3 regions of the Methylobacterium sp. WL12 genome follow, and region 2 is predicted to be linked to each of the others. Evidence: riboswitches for the same ligand, from Rfam matches in the RefSeq annotation. Region 2 holds a riboswitch; each other region holds the start of a gene.
What was found. Region 2 has a riboswitch for cobalamin ahead of FV226_RS22355 (TonB-dependent receptor plug domain-containing protein). Riboswitches for the same ligand answer to the same signal wherever they lie in the genome.
Positions count from the first base shown of each region.

Region 1 (6,156 bases), on a different contig from region 2:
CCGCGGCGGCGGCGGCGACCACGACCGTGGAATGCCCCAGCGCGAACCAGAAGCCGACCAAGACCGGTCGTTGGCCCGCCTGCATCAGCTTACGGGTGACGTTATCTATTGCGGCGATGTGGTCGGGATCGACCGCATGGCGCAGCCCGAAGACGTAGGCCAGCAGCGCGGTCGAAAGCAGCGCAGGCTGCCCTGCGAACAGGCTGTAGGCCCAGAGCCAGACCGCGACATTGGCGGCAATCAAGACGAGGTAGAGCAGGCCGATACGCCGCCGCACGACGCGGGATGCGTTGCCGTTGGATAGGACGCTATTTTCCATGCAACCTCATCCACCCGAACCAAGCGCCCCGTGGCGGCGAGGCTCGGCCTTCCTGCTCATCCGCCCGTCAGGACGATGTGCCTTCGTGTCGACGCTCAATCGACGCAGAAGCCTCTGCGCGTCCGCCGATGTCCAGATCACCCCGCCGCGCGGTTTTCGCACGGCGCGGCGCGTCAACTCGGTTGCGACGGCCCGGGCGGTACGCCCCTGATCGTGGATGATGGCGTCAAGCAAAGGCTCGATGCCAGCGAGGTAGCGCTGCGACCGTGCCGTCGCGGCGCGACGCCCGGCATCGCCGCAGCGCTTTGAGCGAACGGCATCGACGGGGGACACCAACTTCACCGACATTCGCAGCTCCCGCGATACATCGTACGTGCCGGCGCCCAGCATCAGAATCGCCCGGCCAGCGTCAGTCGCACGGCAGTCGGCTCCACGGGGTGGAAGTGTTTGTCGGCGACGCCGTCCGCCCCTTCGCCGGGCAGGCGCGAGACGTAGTAGTAGGTGATCTGGTCCGACTTGGCGTTGGTGAGGTTCAATACGTCAAGCGACAGGCTCAAGCCGTTGTCGAAATTGTAGCCGACGCGGCCGTTGAGGAGCGCCGTCGGCTTCGAGCGCACGGAATTGTCCTCGATCAGCGGGCGCGGGCCGAAGTAGCGCAGCCGCATCGACCCGAACCAGCCGAGGCCCTCGCCGAAGGTGAACCCGGCCGACGCGATCGTGGTCGGCGCCTCGGGGATGCGGTTGCCGACTGTGTTCACGTCCGAGAAGCGGGCGTTGGTGACGGTGAGGTCGCCCTCCAGCTTCAGCCAGGGCGTCACCGCATAGCGGTTGGTCCACTCGACGCCGAAGCGGCGGCTCGGGCGGCTCGGCTCCGTGGTGCCGGTGTCGCCCTGGAACAGGTTCTCCGACGCGAAGTCGAGGCGGAACAGCGCGACCGCCGTCTCCAGCCCGGCGATGCTGCGGTTGCGGATGCCGACCTCGTACCCGGTCGAGGGCACCAGGAAGGGCGAGCGTGTCGTGTTGAACAGCGAACTCGTCGGGTCGATCGTCGCGGTGACGCCGCGCACGTCGTTCGAGTGGAAGCCGCCGCCGTAGTTCAGGTAGAGCTCGGTGTCGGCCCACGGCCCCAGCACCAGCCCGAGCTTCGGGTTGACGATGCCGTCCCGCGCCTTCCCGCTATTAGCCGCCGTATCGGAGACCACGTCGGCGTAGTAGGCGTCGGCGCGGAAGCCCACGCTGGTGCGCAGCCAGTCGGTCCAGCGCACGCGGTTGTCGTAGTAGAACGCTCCGCTCGCCTCCAGCACCCGGTCGTCGAGGACGCCGGAGCGGAACTGGCGGTTCGTGGTGTTGAACAGCCCGACCCGGATCGAATCGGTGCGGGTCTGCACGCCGACCTCGTTCTCCATCGGCAACCCGAACAGCGCGCCCTGGAAGACGTGGCTCACTTCGCCGCCCCCGAGGATGCGCTGGTCGAGCTGGTGGAACTGGTCGCCGGCGACCGGGTCGTTGAGGAAGTAGGTGAAGTCGTTGAACAGGTTGAGCTGCTGGCGGATCACGTAGGCCGAGGCCCGCGTGATGCCGGTGTCGTCGGTCATGCTCCAGCGGCCCGAGAGCGAGAAGCGCGACGAGTCTCCGCCGTCGGTGGGGTTCAGGGTGCCGAAACGGCCGATCAGGCCTTCCGAGACCGCACGTGAGGCGATCTGGTTGGTCGCGGTCCAGCGGCTGGCATAGGCCATGCCGGTAACCGAGAACCCGTCGAGCGCCGTGCCCTGGCTGTAGCGCACGACGCCGTTCACCTTGCGAAGCGCGTCCGGTACGTCCCAGGGGCCGTCGTAGACTTGCGCCTCGCCGGCCACCAGCAGGTTGCCCTGGCCGAGCGGCGCCGAGGCGATGGTCAGCGCCCGCGCGTAGCCGAAGGAGCCGAACGAGGTCAGCGCGACGGACTTCGCGACGGTGTCGAGGTAGTCGATCCGCACCGAGCCGGCCGAGGCGAAGTCGCCGTCGCGCACGAAGTACGGCCCCTTGTGGAACTCCACCGCGCCGACGAGCTCGGGGATCAGGAAGTTGATGTCGGCGTAGCCCTGGCCGTGGGCGTGGGTGCGCATGTTCACGGGCATCCCGTCGACGTCGATCGCGATGTCGGTGCCGTGGTCGAGGTTGAAGCCGCGCAGGAAGAACTGGTTGGCTTTGCCCTCGCCCGAGTGCTGCGTGACGATCAGGCCCGGCACCGACTCCAGCACCTCGCCCGGGCGGGTGATCGGGCGGCTGTTGATCTCGGCGCCTGAGATCGTCCCGGCGCTGGCCGAATTCACCGTACGCAGGGTGCCGCCGACGCCGGTGGTGCCGCCGACGTAGCCGGCGCTGGCTGCTGGCCCGGCACTGTTCGCGACCGGTGTGGTCGTCTCGGCCGTGACCGAGATCTCGTCGAGATTGGCCTCTGCGAGGTTCAGCGCCGGTTGCGATAGGGCCGCGTGCGACAGGATGCCGGCATAGGTGGCGAGCAGGATGGTGCGTAGGCTCGAAGAAAAGCGAATGGCGGACACGGGGCCTCGGGCGACGTCTGTGGCACGTCACCGCGAACGAGGCCTGGGCGCTTGCCTGCCGTTAGGACAGCCGAACGCCTCGACACCCACCAGGACACCCCGCCCGATGCGTTTCGCGTGTGACCACGACTGACGGCAGGTCTCCTGGCTCGCGGGTCACCGCCCTCTCATCGTCTTCCCAGGCCCGAGGACCCAGTGACGTGTTGATGATGGGCTCGCCGCTTACAGTTGCGGGGGCAGCCACGGCCTCGGGCCAAGGCCCTCACCGCGTTCCCTTTTGATCCTCCGGAAAGGAACCGTCGCTGTCACCATCGGATGCTCTGACAAGCCTCGTCAACGCCATGAACAAAATCGGCGGCTTGTGTGGCCTCGCTGTGACAGATGGGATCCGTGGCCTCGCTGTTTTCGAATGGCCACTTCCGGGGATTGAGCCAACTGCCGCCCCTTACCCTTCGAAGCCTCTCTGACAGTCGATTTTCGGCCTGAGGTTCTCTATCTTACCAACGATAGATGAGGCTGCCAATAACGGTCGCTGGCTGGTTGAAGTTGCAGAAGGCGAACGAACAGGTCGTGTAGCTCCGGTTGAAGATGTTGTAGCCGTTGATCTGCGCCCGGAAGCCCTTGTACTTCGGATCGAGCGCGGCGAAGTCGTAGGCAACGAGGGCGTCGTAGAGCGTCACGGCGGTATTGCGGACGGTGTTCTGATCATCCGCGTAGCTGGATCCGATGTAGCGAATGCCGCCGCCGAACTGCAGCCCACGCAGGGCTGAAGATAGCGGGAAGGCATAAGTCAGGAACGACGCGTAGGTATCGCTGGGGATGCCGGAGACGCGGTTCCCGTTGAGGGAGTCGCCGGTAAACGAGGTTGAGTTCACGAACCGGATGTCGACGTGCGTGTAGGCGATGGTCAGGTTCGTACCGGGCGCGAGATTGGCGGTCGCCTCGGCCTCGAAGCCCTTCGAGCGTACGGCGCCGCCAGCCGTCTGGAACGCAATGTTGCTCGCGTCAGGGATCAGGATGCTCGACTGGTTGATGTCGAACCCGGCGAACGCCGTCTGGATGTTGGTGCCGGGGATCAGGTACTTCACGCCCGCCTCGATCTGGTCGCCGGTGGCCGGCTTGAACGCTTGTCCGTTCCGATCCTGGCCGACCTGCGGGGTAAAGGTCGTGGCATAGCTCGCGTACGGAACGAGCCCGGGCGCCAGGACGTACCCGAGGCCGACGCGGCCGGTGAAGGCGCTGTTGTCCTGGCGTGAGACCGCGCTGTCGGGCGTCGCGTAGTTGTCCTGGAAGACCCAGTCGTGGCGCCCGTTTACGGTCAGGATGAAGTCGCCGAACTTGGCCTGGTCCTGCAGGTAGACGCCCACCTGATCCTGGGTCTGGCGCGAGGCGGCCCCGAGGGGCGGCGTCGCGATGAACTGCTGGCCGTAGTTGCGCGTGACGAGGTTGAGGTCCGGGGCTAGGCCGAAGCCGAGGCGCTGGCTGAGGCTGTACCGGGCGTAGTCGACGCCCCCGACCACGGTGTGGGCGACTGGGCCAGTGGCGAAGCGTGCTTCCAGCTGGTTGTCCAGCGTCTGCTGCACCAGACCCTCGCGGATATAGCCGGTGTCGCGCGTGCCGATCGTCCGCGCGTCGTTGATGTTGTTGATATCGACGTACTTCCCGCTAAGGAACAGTCCGTAGTGGCGAAAATTCTGGCGGAAGACGAGGTCGGGCGTGAAGAAATGCTCGAAGGCGTAGCCGACCCGATACTGGGTCTGATCGAGGCCGATGAAGCGTGGATCACCCTGGTAGAACTTGGATACTCGGAAGCCCGGGTCATTGTAGAAGAACGTCGCCGCCGGCGTGTTGGTGACCTGGAACTCACTCAGAAACGTGAATGTGGTATCGGCTGACGGCTTCCAGGTGAAGGCGGGCGCGATGTTGAGCTGGTCGTCGTTCGTGCCGAGACCGATGAAGGTGCCCGCCTCGCGGCGCACGCCGGTGAGGCGGTAGGCCATCGTGCCATCTGAACCCTCGATCGGACCGCCGACGTCGAAGTTGCCCTGGAAGCGTCCAAAGCTCCCGGCTTGGAACTGCACTTCTCCAAACGGTACGAAGACGGGCCGCTTGCTCGTGATATCGAGGATGCCGCCTGGCGAGCCTAGGCCATAGAGACCGGAGGCGGGGCCGCGCAGGATGGTGAGCGCCTCCGCGCCGTAAGGCTCGCTCTTCGGGTAGGCGAAGCCGCTGCCGATCACGCGCAGGCCGTCGCGGTAGATGCCCTGGTTGGTGAGCACGTCGAAGCCGCGGATGAAAACCTGGTCGAACCGTGGATCGAAGCCTGATCGAGAAGATATGGCGCCCGGGACGTAGTTGACCGCGTCGGTGAAGCTCTGAACGTTGCGGTCGTTGAGCTGCTCTCGGGTCACCACCGAGACCGACTGCGGGGCCTCGATCAGCGGGGTGTTGGTCTTGGTGGCGGCTGTGGAGACACGGGCCGTGTAGCCGGTGATCCCAGAAGGGCCGCCACCGCCGCCACTGGTGGCGGCCGTGCCAGCGTCACCAGCGCTGACGTTGAGGCCGCCGGAGCCGGCCGATGCCGCGACGGAAGCGCTGGGCCCCACTGCATCGACCGAGATCTCGTTGAGTTGAACCGTGCCATCTTGTGCCACCACGGGACCGACAAGGACGGTGGTGGTGAGAAGGACGGGAAGGAGCGAGAAGCGGTGGGACATGGATCACGCTGGCGCGCGCTCGGACTAGCGCAATACCAGTGTCATCGGCGGTCACGGATCGTTGAGCAAGCCGAAAACGTGTTATAGATCACACACTTACAACGGTTCAAATCTGAAGAAATTCTAAGCTACGGATTATTGAGCGCTCCATTTGCCATAGCAATGCGCACTTGTGCTCAGGCCATCAGCATTGCCCGGTCGTCGGACTGGGCCTGTCTGCCGGAACGGCCGGCAGCGGCCACGGGGAGGGTATGGCTGCCGTTTCGTTGCTCCAGCCGGTGCCGGCAACGAAAAAGGCCAGCCTCGCGGCTGGCCCTGATCGTTAGGTGAAGAAACCCGACCTTACTCGGCCGCGGTCATCTCGGCCGTGAAATGGCCGCACCAGTCGCTGGCGCCGACAACCGGCCACAGGCCTTTGGACTCCGGCGCCGGCTGGCTGACCGGCGGGTTAAACCGGCACAGGCCGGCATCCGCGGCCGCCGGGGCGCTGTTGCCCTTGTGCTCATCATAGAACTTGCAGCTGTCGCAGTGGGCGTTCGCCATGGTCATCATCCTCACGGGGCCGGCGGCCAACGAC
Region 1 is NZ_VRUW01000044.1:24,583-30,738, reverse strand. It holds gene FV226_RS16555 (HoxN/HupN/NixA family nickel/cobalt transporter) at 1-319, opposite strand, end outside; gene FV226_RS16550 (hypothetical protein) at 326-667, opposite strand; gene FV226_RS16545 (TonB-dependent receptor) at 709-2,739, opposite strand; cobalamin riboswitch at 2,979-3,178, opposite strand; gene FV226_RS16540 (TonB-dependent siderophore receptor) at 3,360-5,579, opposite strand; gene FV226_RS16535 (hypothetical protein) at 5,922-6,131, opposite strand.
Region 1: it holds a riboswitch for cobalamin, as region 2 does, so the genes downstream of both, FV226_RS16545 (TonB-dependent receptor) here and FV226_RS22355 (TonB-dependent receptor plug domain-containing protein) in region 2, are expected to answer to the same signal.

Region 2 (6,156 bases):
GGCCGGTGAGGCTACCGGTGTTGAGGTGCGTGGCGACCCGCAAATGCCAGTCGGTGTTGAAGGCGTGCTCCAACCGGACCTGCAGGATCCCGGCCTCCGACACGGAATCGTCGCCGGGCTCGCCGAAGAAGCGCGAGCGCGGGACGAGGCCGAGGCGGTTGTTCACCGCGACGGTGCCCCGGTCGAAGGTCTGGCGGTTGCGCAGGTACTGCGCCTCGAACGTGATCTTGGTGTCGGGCGTGACCTGCCAGCTCACCACGGGCGCCAAGAGCACCCGGTCGCCGCCGACGAAGTCGCGAAAGCTGTCCTGGCGGGCGAGGACGCCGTTGAAGCGGTAGAGCACGCTGCCGTCCTCGCTCAGCGCACCGCCGGCATCGACCGTGGTGCGGGCGGTGCCGAAGCTGCCGAACAGCGTGCCCATCTCGACGAAGGGTCGGGCTACGGGCTGCTTGGTGAGGATATTCACGGTCCCGCCCGGATCGCTGCGGCCATAGAGGGCGCCGGCCGGGCCCTTCAGGACCTCGATGGACTGGACGTTCTGGGTGTCGGGGGCGCCGTTGTAGCCGCGGGCGATGTTGAAGCCATTGAAGAAGATGTCCTGGGTCGCGAATCCCCGAACGGAGTAAAGGGCGAGGTTCTGAGCGCCAAAATCGTTCTGCTTTCCGACCCCGGGCACGTAGTCGAGCGCGCGCTCGACGCGGGTCGCGGCTGTGTCAATCAGGACTTCCCGGGGGATTACGTCGACCTGCTGCGGCAGGTCGCGGCGCGGCGTCACCGTCTTGGTGCCGCTGTAGAGCTCCGGCACCCGGTAGGTCGGCATGGCGGTGAGGGTCCCCTCGACCGAGAGCGCATCGAGCACCACGGCGGTCTCGCTAGAGGGCGCCCCTTGGGCAGCGACGGCGGCGGGGATCGCGCAGGACAGGGCCAGCACGGACATCAGCGGGATGGACGGTGAACGGGACACGTTGATGGGCCTCGGGCGACGGCAGTGGCACGTCACCGCGAACGAGGCCGAACCACGCGCAGTGCGCATGCTTCCGCACCCGCCGGGGCACCCCGCCCAGCGTGTCTCGCGTGTGACCACGACTGACGGCAGGTCTCCTGGCTCGCGGGTCACTGCCCTTCACCGTCTTCCCGAGCGAGGCCGCTCAGTGACGTCGGTGGCGAAGGGCTCGCCGCTTACAGTTGCGGGGGCAGCCGCGGCGTTGGGGCTACCCCCGCACCGCGTTCCCTTTTGATCCTCCGGGGAGGAACCGTCACGGCCGAGCTAACATGCCGACGCCCATGCCCGTCAACGGACCGAGTGCAATGCACGAGGGGTTATGCCCTGCCGGCAACACCTGGGAAGACGGATCGCGCACTCCGTCCGTCAGGTCAGGACCTCGACCTGCTGCGGCGGCAAGCTACGCCACCACGCGTCCGGGGATTGGAAAACCTCGTAGGTGAACCGGAGGACCTCATCCGGCTGGCGATGCGACGGGTCCACGCGACCGCGCTCCGCGTTGCGGGACTTGAGGACCTCCCACGGCACGTCGAACACTTTCCACTCCACGGTGAGCCCGTGTCGGGCGACGATCCCGAGCTCGCGCTCGAACACGGATCTGGTGAGATGGGTGTCCGCCATCACCACGCTGAAGCCGTTCGTCAGGGCGGCATCCAGGGCTGCTTCCTTGACCCGGTGCAGGAGGTCCCGGGCCGCATGGTCACGGGAGCCCTGCCTGAGTTCCCAGTAGACCTGCCGGTGCGGCGGCCAGAGTGTTTGCCGAAAGTCGTCGAGGGTGAGGTGGACCCAGCCGTCGAGAGGGTCGAAGCGGCGGGCGTAGGTCGTCTTCCCCGCGCCCGGACAGCCGATCAGGCCGATCACCCTCTGCGGTGCCCCCGGACGATTCCTGCCGGGCACCGTCCGGGTCACGGTCAGGCCGTCGCCTCCGCATCCTCGTCGTCGCTCGCCGAGCCCTCGATGATCTCGCCCCGTAGGTAACGAGCCTGGGCCTCGGCGACCCGCCGTGCGCCCTGGGCGTGGCGGGTCGACACCGTGCCGCCGGGCGCCTCGGGCCCGCCGCGCTTGATCGCCACGAGTTCCGGATCACCCCAATGGTCGAGCATCTTCTGGAACGCTTCGTAGCGGCCGGCATCGAAGGCAATGCGCTCGCCCATCATGTCCTTGTAGGGGTGCGCCGGATGCAGGCCTCCGCAGGGTACCCAGCCCGCCGGGATCGGGGTCGTGGCGGCATGGGTCCGACCGCTGCGCAGGAGCTTCGGCAGCACATGCGTGTGCGGACCTTCAGGACTGGTACCGCCGGACCCGGGGATCGGGGCATAGACCTCGACGCGCCCGGCCCGCGCCAGGAACACCCGGTGCGGGCTCATGGCGACGAGATGCGGCCCGATGGGGTTGGCGCGGTCGAATAGCGGCATGCCGACGCCGGCCCGGAGCCGCTCGACGGCCTCCGGATCGCGTACCCGCACGCAGGCATCCACAGCGAGAAGGCCGAGGCCGAGGTCGAACAGGATACCGTCGCGATCCTCGACCCGGGCGGCGTTCCGGTCGGGCCCGAGCTCCGTCACCACGGTCCTGCGGTTCATCGTACAAGTCGCCTCCGGCAAGCAAAGCGCGATGGCGTGGTTCCAGCCCGAGGCGACCGCTGTCTCGTAGGCGACGGGCCGCAGGTCGGAACTCGGCGTCAGGGCGATGGCCCCGCGCGCGGTCGCAAGTCCCAGGCGATCGTCAGGGAGGGCCAGGACAGGCTCGTCGGGATCGCGCATGAACTCGGCGATGGCACCGAAGCTGCCGAGGCTCCAGGCCGTGCCCGGATCGGCCAGTGCCTCGCGCAGGAGGGCCACGACAGCATCAGGGCTGGTGGGGGAAGGCTGCATCGATCTCCTCCGTGAGAGGCCCCGAACGGTTCCAGGGCAGGATATAGGCGGTTCCGTCTGGTCCAGCCCCACGGCAAACCGTGACGCCGAAGACGTCCGAAAGTAGCCGGTCGGTCAACGCAACGTCCGGGTGTCCATCGGCGGCGACACGTCCCTCGCCCAGGACCACGATCCGGTCGCAGAACCGGGCCGCGAGGGAGAGGTCGTGCAGGACGGCGACGACGCCGGTGCCGGCCAGGGCCACGCTCCGCAACAGCGTCATGGCGTCGAGCTGGTGGGCAGGGTCGAGGGCGGTGATCGGTTCGTCGGCCAACAACCACTCCGCTTCGACGGCGAGCGCCCGCGCCAGCAGCACGCGCATCCGCTCGCCCGTGGACAGGGTCGGTTCGGTCCGCTCGGCGAAGCGCGCGACGTCGGTCCGGGTCATCGCTCGGTTTATGGCGGCGTGATCGACGCCATCGAGGTCACCGAACGCGCGTCGATGCGGTAGCCTGCCAAGGGCGACGAGGTCACGCACCTGCATCGGCCAACCGGCCCCCGCGCCCTGGAAAAGCACCGCGATGCGTTTGGCGCGCGCGTCGCGGGAGATGCCCTTGAGCGGCATACCGTCGAGATCCACGCGGCCCTTGGTCGGGGCGACCAAGCCCGCGAGGGTGCGCAGGAGGGTGGTCTTGCCGGCGCCGTTCGGACCGACCAGACCGACGAGGGTCCCGCGTTCCAGGGACAGGGTGATATCCGAGAGGATGGCACGCCCGCCGAGGCGGACATCGAGAGCTGCGGTCGCGAGGCTCATGCGCCGCGCCCTCGCTCACGCAGGAGGAGCACGATCAGGAACGGTGCCCCAACGAGCGCAGTCACCACACCGAGCTTGAGTTCCGGGCGCGTCGCCAGGAGACGAACGCCCAAGTCCGCGGCAAGCACCAGGGCCGCCCCCGTCAGTCCGCTCGGCAGCAGGCTGGCGCCGGGACGCGCGCCAACCAACGGTCGCACGAGGTGGGGCACCACGAGGCCGACGAAGCCGATGGCGCCGCTGACGGCCACGCCACTGCCGACAGCCAGCGCCGCGCCCGTCACGAGGCGCAGGCGGACTGAGACCAGATGGAAGCCGAGGCTCGCAGCTGTGTCCTCGCCCAGCGTCAGGGCATCCAGCGCGCGGCCGGTGGACAGCATCAGGCCCCAGCCGACCGCCATCAGCGGCAGGCATAGCCAGACATGGTCCATGCTGCGGTCCGCGAGCGACCCCATCAGCCAGAACACGATCTCCAGGGCCGCGTAGGGGTTGGGCGACAGGTTTAGCACCAGCGCCGTCATGGCGCCGGCGAGGCTCGACAGGGCGACGCCGGCGAGGATCAATCCCAAGTTGGTGCCGCCTCTGGCGGCGACGAGGTTCAGGGCGAGCGCCGCCACGGCGGCGCCGGCGATCCCGCCGAGCGGGAGGGCCAGGCTAAGCGAGGCTGCGAAGCCGCCATAGAAAACCACCACGGCCCCAAGGGCCGCCGCGGAGGAGATGCCGAGGATGCCGGGATCGGCGAGCGGGTTGCGCAGGTAGCCCTGCATCGCCGCCCCGGTCAGCCCAAGGCTGAAGCCGACGAGGGCCCCGAGCAGGGCGCGGGGTAGCCGCAGTTCCCAGAGCACCAGCGCCGGGAGGGTCGCCCGTCCGCCGATGAGGTCGCCAGCCGCCGCTAGGACGTCGAAGGGGGCATACCCGACCGCGATGGACACGACTGTCAGGACGAGCACAAGCAGGCCGAGTATCCAGACGACCGCGCGGGGTCCGACGACCGCCCGGTCGACCCGCATGGGAGGCGGGAGGGGAGCGTTCATCGTGCCGCCCGTTGGTGTGCCGCCGCAGCGAGTAAGGCCACGACCTCGGCGACCTGCGGACCTGGACAGGTCCAGAGCCGGTTCGGAATCGAGACGGTACGCCCCTGCCGGCGCAGCGCGTCGAGGACGGGATGATGCAGCAGGGCATCGGCCAGCGACGGCGCGCCGGGCTCCCCCTCGTCGAGGACGATGAGGTCGGCGTCGGCCAAGGCCGCCGCTTCCAGCGGGACCTGGCCGAAGCGGTCGCGACCGAGTTCCGCCGCAACGTTGACGAGGCCGGCGGCGCGGATGATCGCATCGCCAAGGCTGCCGGGTGCCACCGTGAAGGCGTTCGGACGCATCACAAGGGCCCGCAAGGGTTTGGCCGCCGGCATTACCTCGGCCAGCCGAGCGTCGAGGTCCGCGACCATCGCCTCGCCGCGCGCCGGGTGCCCGAGGGCCGCGGCGACGGTCCGGATCTGGGCCCGCACCCCCTCGAAGTCGTTGGGTACGCCGAGTTCGAGAAGGGGGAAGCCGACGCGCTTGAGCAGGCCCACCGTGGTCCGCGTCGTGAAGGCACCGGCAACGACGAGGTCGGGCCGGAGGGCGACGATCTCCTCCGACAGGCCGCGTGTCACTGCGATGCCCGTCGCCTCCCGCGCGACGGTCGAGCCGCGTGGGTCATGGGCGAGGTAGGTCACGGCGGCGACCTGATCGCGGTCGGCAAGCCGAAGGACTAGCTCGTCCGCGCAGAGGTTCATCGAGACGACTTGCCGGGGTCCCCCGGATGCCGGGGCGGCCATCCCAGCGGCAATCGACCAGATTTGGCTGACCGCCAGCATCGCCGTCAGGACCGCGAAGCCGGACCGTCGTGCCATCGGCGGTCTCAAAACGCGGTCAGGCGGACGCCGCCGTACACGGCGAGGCCTGCCCCGAGGAAGCCGGTGGGGTTCTCGTAGCGGCGGTCGAATAGGTTATCGACCCGCCCAAACACGCTCACCGTCTCGCTGACGTCGTAGTTCACCGCGAAGTTGACCAGGGTAAAGCCCGGGTTCTTGAGCCGGGCCACCGAGAAGTCGCGGTTGCCGTCGACGAAGTGGCCGAGCACGATCACGGTCCCGCTGACGGTCAGGCCCGGGAGGGGGGTCCAAAAGGCTGTCGCGCTGCCCTTGTGGCGGGGCCGTCGCAGGAGCTCCTGGTGGGTGATCTCGTTCTTGGTCACCGTGTTGGTGTAGTCGACCCGGCTCGTAAGGGTATCGGAGAACCGGACAGCGACGAAGGCTTCCGCCCCGTACGATTCGGCCCGGCCGACGTTCTCGTTCGAGGTGAACGTCGCGTTCGAGGTGATGAGGTTCTTGAAGTCGTTGGCGTAGTAAGTCGCGCCGACGAGGACGCGGTCCCCCAGGGGCTGCTCGATGCCGGCGTCGTAGCCGAGGCTCTCCTCAGGCCTGAGGTTCGGGTTGGCGAAGAAGTTCG
Region 2 is NZ_VRUW01000083.1:14,308-20,463, reverse strand. It holds partial or broken gene FV226_RS22355 (TonB-dependent receptor plug domain-containing protein) at 1-964, opposite strand, end outside; cobalamin riboswitch at 1,074-1,273, opposite strand; gene FV226_RS22350 (AAA family ATPase) at 1,370-1,864, opposite strand; gene FV226_RS22345 (hypothetical protein) at 1,915-2,877, opposite strand; gene FV226_RS22340 (ABC transporter ATP-binding protein) at 2,852-3,670, opposite strand; gene FV226_RS22335 (iron ABC transporter permease) at 3,667-4,701, opposite strand; gene FV226_RS22330 (ABC transporter substrate-binding protein) at 4,698-5,483, opposite strand; gene FV226_RS22325 (TonB-dependent receptor) at 5,567-6,156, opposite strand, start outside.

Region 3 (6,156 bases), on a different contig from region 2:
CCAGAGGTTGGCCACGCGCTCGGGCACGTCGATCGGCTGCTTGCCGGCGTAGGAGACGGTCGCGCCGTCCACCGTCTGGTCGAAGGCGTCGTACTGAGCCCGCAGCAGGGCGAGGTTGGCGTCGAGCCGCCAGAGCGGCGTCACCTGCAGCGAGAACGCGGCCTCGACGCCGGTGGAGGATTGCCGCCCGACCTGGGTCGCGACGTTCGGCTGGCCCGGCACCGCCGAGATCAGGTTGTCCTTGACGATGCGGTAGCCGGCGAGCGTCCACTCGCCCCGGCCGTCCCAGAACACGCCCTTGGCGCCGACCTCGACCTGCTCGCCGGTGGAGAGCTTGAAGCCGGACAGCGACTGCGACAGCGTGATCAGGCTGTTGACCGGGTCGGTGGCGGTGGCGACCTGCGCGTAGAGCGCGGTGTCCGGCGTCGGGTTGAACACCAGCCCGAAGCGGTAGCCGAGCCCCTGGTAGGCCTTCTCGAACTGCGCGGTGCTCACGAGGTTCTCGCGTTGCAGGTTCGAGGCGTCGAAGCGGACGCCGCTGAGGAACGACAGCCGGTCCGAGAGGATCAGCCGGTTCTCGGCGAAGACCGAGGCCTGGTCGGTGCTGGTGGCGTAGGCCGGGCTCGCGCGGCCGTTCACCGGAAACAGCCCCGGATCGTAGCCGACCAGCGGCACGCTGGTGACGAGCCCGGACCCCACGGTCGAGAAGTTGTTGGTGTGGCGGAAGTCGACGTGGTTCACGTCGAAGCCGGCCAGGAAGTCGTTGCGGAAGCCGAGCAGCGTGCCCTTGAACGCGGCGTCGAACCGGTTCCCGACCTGCTCCTGTTGATGGTAGATCTCGGTGTAGTCGCTCCGGTCGACCAGGCCGGTGGTGCGGTTGAAGGCGTAGGTCTCGACGTCGAGCCAGTGGCGCCGGCTCTGCAGCCGGTAGGCGGTGTTGCGGATTGTGACGTCGGCGCTCGGCGTCCACTCGGTCTTGAACTGGGTCCAGTTGTCCGCCCAGGTGATCTTGGAGTCGCGGACGTTGTAGTTGCTGAACCGGATGCGGTCCAAGATGCGCCCCTCGACGAGCGGCGTCCCCCAGTAGCGCGCCGGCTCCTGGTAGCCGAGGTCGTGACTCAGGGTGAAGGCGAGGTCGGGCGTCGCCTGCAGCAGGAGCGCGCCCGAGATCGCGAGGTTGCGGAAGTCGCCCTCCGGGCTCATCCAGCCGCCGGCGCGGTTCCCGCTGACGTTGAGGCGGTAGGCGACCGCGTCGCCGATCGGGCCGCCGGAATCGAGCGCGAGCCGCGCGATGCCGTCCGAGCCGACCCCGGCCCGCACCACGTTGACGGGCGTGAAGGTCGGCTTCTTCGTCACGACGTTGATCACGCCGCCGATCGCCCCGTCGCCGTAGAGCACCGAGGCCGGCCCGCGCAGCACCTCGATGCGCTCGACGTTCCAGGTGTCGAACGGGAAGGTCACGGTGTTGGCGCCGACGAACAGTCGCGTGCCGTCGTAGAGCTGCTGGATCGAGTTCGGCCCCGAGAACCCGCGACTGGTGAAGGCGCCGTTGCCGTTGCCGGGCGCGGCGATGGTGGTGATGCCGGTGGCGTTCTGCGTCACGGCCTCGGCGATCGTGTCCTGCCCGCGCAAGCGCGCGGTCTCGCCGGAGATGATGTCGACGCTGCCGGGGGTCTCCAGCGGCGTGAGGCCGAGGCGGCTCGCGCCGCGATCGGGCGTGCGCAGGTTGAGGCCGACCGGCGCCGCGCGGGTCGGGCCGACGCCGTCGCCGGACACCGTCAGGGTGTCGAGCAGGACGCTCGACGGCTCCCCCGCGGCCGGCTGTGCGCTGGCCTCAAGTGGAGGGCCGGACGCGGCGAACGCCGTCGCGGCCAGCAGCAGGCGACGGGTCGTGCGCCCGCGGGATCGTGGGGATTTCCGGAAAACGAACATGGATCGGTTGCGGCTCTGACGGCGCGGCGCGACGGCCTGCCTGCCCAAACCCCTAAAGCGAATGTAACAATGTTACAATCGCGCGGTCGCCGCAACCCGAGGCGGCCGTCGGCGCACGCGGGCCGGGCGGCTGCGTGGGGGTCGGTCGGCGCGGGTCTCGCGGCTGGCAAGGGCATGGACGGGGCGTGCGGACGCGTGTGGTGGCACGTCACCGCGAACGAGGCCGCCCCGCGTCCGCCCGATCGGGCGCACGCGTCTCGACACCCGCCGAGGCACCCCGCCCGACGCGTTTCGCGTGTGACCACGACTGACGGCAGGTCTCCTGGCTCGCGGGTCGCTGCCCCTCATCGTCTTCCCAGGTGCCGTGACCCAGTGACGTGTTGATGGAGGGCTCGCCGCTTACAGTTGCGGGGGCAGCCGCGGCATCAGGCAAGCGCTTTCGCGCCCGGTCCTCACCGCGTTCCCTTTTGATCCCCGAAGGGAACCGTCCCGGCCAAGTGGCCGTGGCGGAGGCGCCGAGTCAACGCCTCGAATCACGACACTGTGAGTTGTGGCCCGGCGGCGACACGTGAAGCGCCTCCCGCCAAGCGCCCTCAGCCGTGCGATCCATCCCGCGCCGGCGCCTCGACGACGACGCTCGGCGGCAGCGTCCCGCCGGCGCCGCCCAGCACCGCGCCGAGGTTGCCGGGCGGGGCGGTCTCGGCGTCCGGCGTCGGCTCGCCGCCGGACGCGTGCTCGTCCGCCACCTCCGCCACCGCGGCCGTTGCGATCAGGCCGAGGCCGGCCGCGTGCCGGGCGATGGCGGTGCTGTCGGCGGCGATGACGAGGTGGCTGCCCGCTTCCGCCACCACCTGGGCCAACGCCTCGATCTCGCGGATGCGGTCGGCGTCGCGCGAGACGTTGCGGATGTAGACCGCCTTCACCCGGCCGGGATGGTCGGCGACGATCCGCCCGTACACCTCGGGGTCGTGCTGGCCGCTGTCGCCGATCAGCACGAAGGGCAGGTCGCGATAGAGCGACAGCATGTGGACGATCAGCGCGCGCTTGTGGTCCTCGGCCCGGCGGGGGAGGGGGTGCTTCCACGACAGGCCCCATTCGCGCAGGAACAGGATCGGGCCGACCGGGATGCCGTGGATCTTGAAGAACTCCGACAGCATCTCGTAGAGGCCCCACGGCGCCCGCGAGACGTAGAGCATCGGGTTGGCCTGGGTGCCGTCCGGGCCGACGTAGAGCGCCCGGTAGAGCGCGGCGACGCCGGGGAAGGCGACGCGGTTCTCGGCATCCTCCACGAACAGGCGCCACAGCATCTTTACCTTGTTCGCGACGCCGGTGCGCATCACCGTGTCGTCGATGTCGCTGACGACGACGCAGCCGGTGGCGCCCGGCGGCACGAACACCTGCGCCCGCGCCTGCACGGGCGGCTCGACCTCCAACGTCAGCGCGACCTCGTGCCAGCCCTGGTCGCCCGCGGGCAGGGATCGCGGGTTGAGGTGGACGCGGAAGTAGCCGTCGCGGTCGGTCTCCACCCGCGTCTGCGCGCCGCCGAAGCGCGCGGTGACGGCGGCGCCCTTCAGGGCCCGCCGGGCGATCCGCCGGGCGATGTCGCGCAGTTCCGTGCGCAGGCTCTCGTCGCCCGGCGCGGTGTCGGGGTGCGACTGGCGGAAGATGCGGCCGATCAGGAAGATCTCGTCGGGCGAGCCGTAGCCGCGATAGGGCTCGATCACGATGCCGCCGCGCCCCTGCGCGCGGCGCACCGGCCGGGCGACGAGCTTCAGCGCCCGGATCGCGCCCTTCCTCCAACGCCGCACGCCTGCCCCCATCGCTTCCCGTCCGCCTCTGCCGTCCGCCTTTGCGGCCGCGACGGTCAACGCCGCAACCGTCGCATCGGCACCCTCGCGCCGGCCCGTTCACGCGGGCGACCTTAAGGCTGCACCTCGGGCGAGCCTTCGGGGCCAGCTGGCTCGTCCATCAGCGGATGGAGGTCGCGCACCATGGACTTGAGGCGGTCGTCGAGGACGTGCGTGTAGATCTGCGTCGTCGAGATGTCGGCGTGGCCGAGCAGCTCCTGCACGATCCTGAGGTCGGCGCCGTTGTGCAGCAGGTGGCTCGCGAAGGCGTGGCGGAGCACGTGCGGGCTGACCTTGTCGGCGCGAAGGCCTGCCGCCTCCGCCGCCGCCTTCAGGTCGCGGGCGAAGGCCTGGCGGGTGAGGTGGCCGCTCTCGCTGTCGGCGGGAAACAGCCACGGCGACTCGCCCGGCGAGGCGGCGAGATGCCCGCGCATCGCGTCGCGCGCCAGCTCGGTCAGCGGCACCAGGCGCTCGCGCCCGCCCTTGCCGCGGACCACGAGGTAGCGCTCGCGGGTGGACGCCGCCGAGCGCGGCAGCGCGATCAGCTCGGAGACGCGCAGGCCCGTGGCGTAGAGCAGTTCGAGCAGGCACAGCATCCGCCGCGCCCGGCGGGCCTGGCCTTTCGCCTCGGCCGCATCCGCCGCGTCGGCCTGCGCGCGCGCCACCGCGAGCAGCCGGTCGACCTCGGCCACCGAGAGCACCTTCGGCAGCGTGCGGCCCCGGCGCGGGCCGGCGAGCGGCGCGCTCGGGTCGGATTCGGCCATGCCCTCGGCGTAGAGGAACTTGTGGAAGCCGCGGATGCAGGACAGCCGGCGCGCGGCCGACGCCGGCTTCAGGCCCCGCGGCTCGAGGGAGGCCACGTAGGCGCGAAGGCCCGCCGCCTCGATCTCGGCGAGGTCGAGACCTTCGTCGGCCAGGTAGCCGAAATAGTCGTCGAGGTCGCGCCGGTAGGCCTCGAGGGTGTTCTTCGCGGCCCCGCGCTCGGCGGCCAGCATGTCCAGGTAGGCCGCGATCTCGGGAGGCGTGGGCGGTTTGGGCTCGGGCGGGCGCGCCCGCTTCACCGAGCGCCCGGCTGGAGCTTCGAGGCGGGGATGGCGACGCTCATCTCCCGCGGCGTCGGCGTCACGAAGGTCGCGAGCGCGAACATGCCGGCGAAGACGAGGCCTGCCAGGATCGCGAGGGTGGCGAAGAAACGAAACAGGGTCGGCACAGGGGGCGAACCTCGGGGCACGCGGACGCAAGGGTACGTGGGGCGCAGCGGGAACGGTGCGTGTTTTGCGCTGCGGCACCTCGGGTTGCACCACGCCGCCGCGACGCTGGCAAGGCCCGCGGAGACACAGCGCGCGCGCGATTCGCCGAGACCACGCGGCGAACGCGCCTGCCCCGAGATACCGGGGGGCAGGGGGACAGGGAGGCGGGCCGCATGGGTGATAACCCCTCGGACTTGGTATATGACCCGGGGCTTCGCCGCCTGCGCGCCCGCACCCGCCGATCCGCCCGTCCGTTGCCAGCTATGCCGAGCCCCTTCAGATGACCACGCCCGAGCCGACGGGCGATCCGATCGAAGCGCGCCTGCGCCGGGCCCTCGGCTCGCGCTCGATCGTGCTCGTCGGCCTGATGGGGGCGGGCAAGAGCACCGTCGGCCGACGCCTGGCGAGTCGCCTGGGCCTGATCTTCAAGGACGCCGACATCGAGATCGAGGCGGCCGCCGGGCTGACCATCCCCGACATCTTCGCGATCTACGGCGAGCCGAGTTTTCGCGACGGCGAGGAGCGGGTGATCTCGCGCCTGCTGCGGGCGGGGCCGCTGGTGCTGGCCACCGGCGGCGGCGCGTTCATGCGCGAGACGACCCGGGCGCGGATCGCGGAATCGGGCGTCTCGGTCTGGCTGAAGGCCGAGCTCGACGTCTTGATGCGGCGCGTGCGCAAGCGCGGCAACCGCCCGCTGCTCCAGACCGAGGACCCGGAGCGGACCATGCGCGACCTGATGGACCTGCGCCATCCGGTCTACGCCGGCTCCGACGTGACCGCGCTGTCCCGCGACGTCGCCCACGACCGCGTCGTGCAGGACGTGCTCGACGCCCTCGACGCCTACCTCAACCCGCCCGACGAGAGCCGCGCGGTCGCCGCGCAGTGAACCCCGCATGACCGACCCGCTCACCGTCCACGTCCCCCTCGACCAGGGGCGCGACTACGACATCCTGATCGGCCGCGGCCTGATCGCCGGCGCCGGCGCCCGCGTCGCGGCTTTGGGCGGCAAGGCGGCGGTGATCGTCAGCGACGAGACCGTGGCGTCGCTCTACGGCGACGCCTTGCGCGCGAGCCTGGAAGATGCGGGCCTGCGCTCGGGCCTCGTCGCGGTGGCGCCGGGCGAGGCC
Region 3 is NZ_VRUW01000006.1:82,176-88,331, forward strand. It holds gene FV226_RS04340 (TonB-dependent siderophore receptor) at 1-1,932, opposite strand, end outside; cobalamin riboswitch at 2,227-2,436, opposite strand; gene FV226_RS04345 (phosphatase domain-containing protein) at 2,526-3,740, opposite strand; gene FV226_RS04350 (site-specific tyrosine recombinase XerD) at 3,854-4,840, opposite strand; gene FV226_RS04355 (histidine kinase) at 4,837-4,989, opposite strand; gene FV226_RS04360 (shikimate kinase) at 5,310-5,915, shown strand; gene aroB (3-dehydroquinate synthase) at 5,923-6,156, shown strand, end outside.
Region 3: it holds a riboswitch for cobalamin, as region 2 does, so the genes downstream of both, FV226_RS04340 (TonB-dependent siderophore receptor) here and FV226_RS22355 (TonB-dependent receptor plug domain-containing protein) in region 2, are expected to answer to the same signal.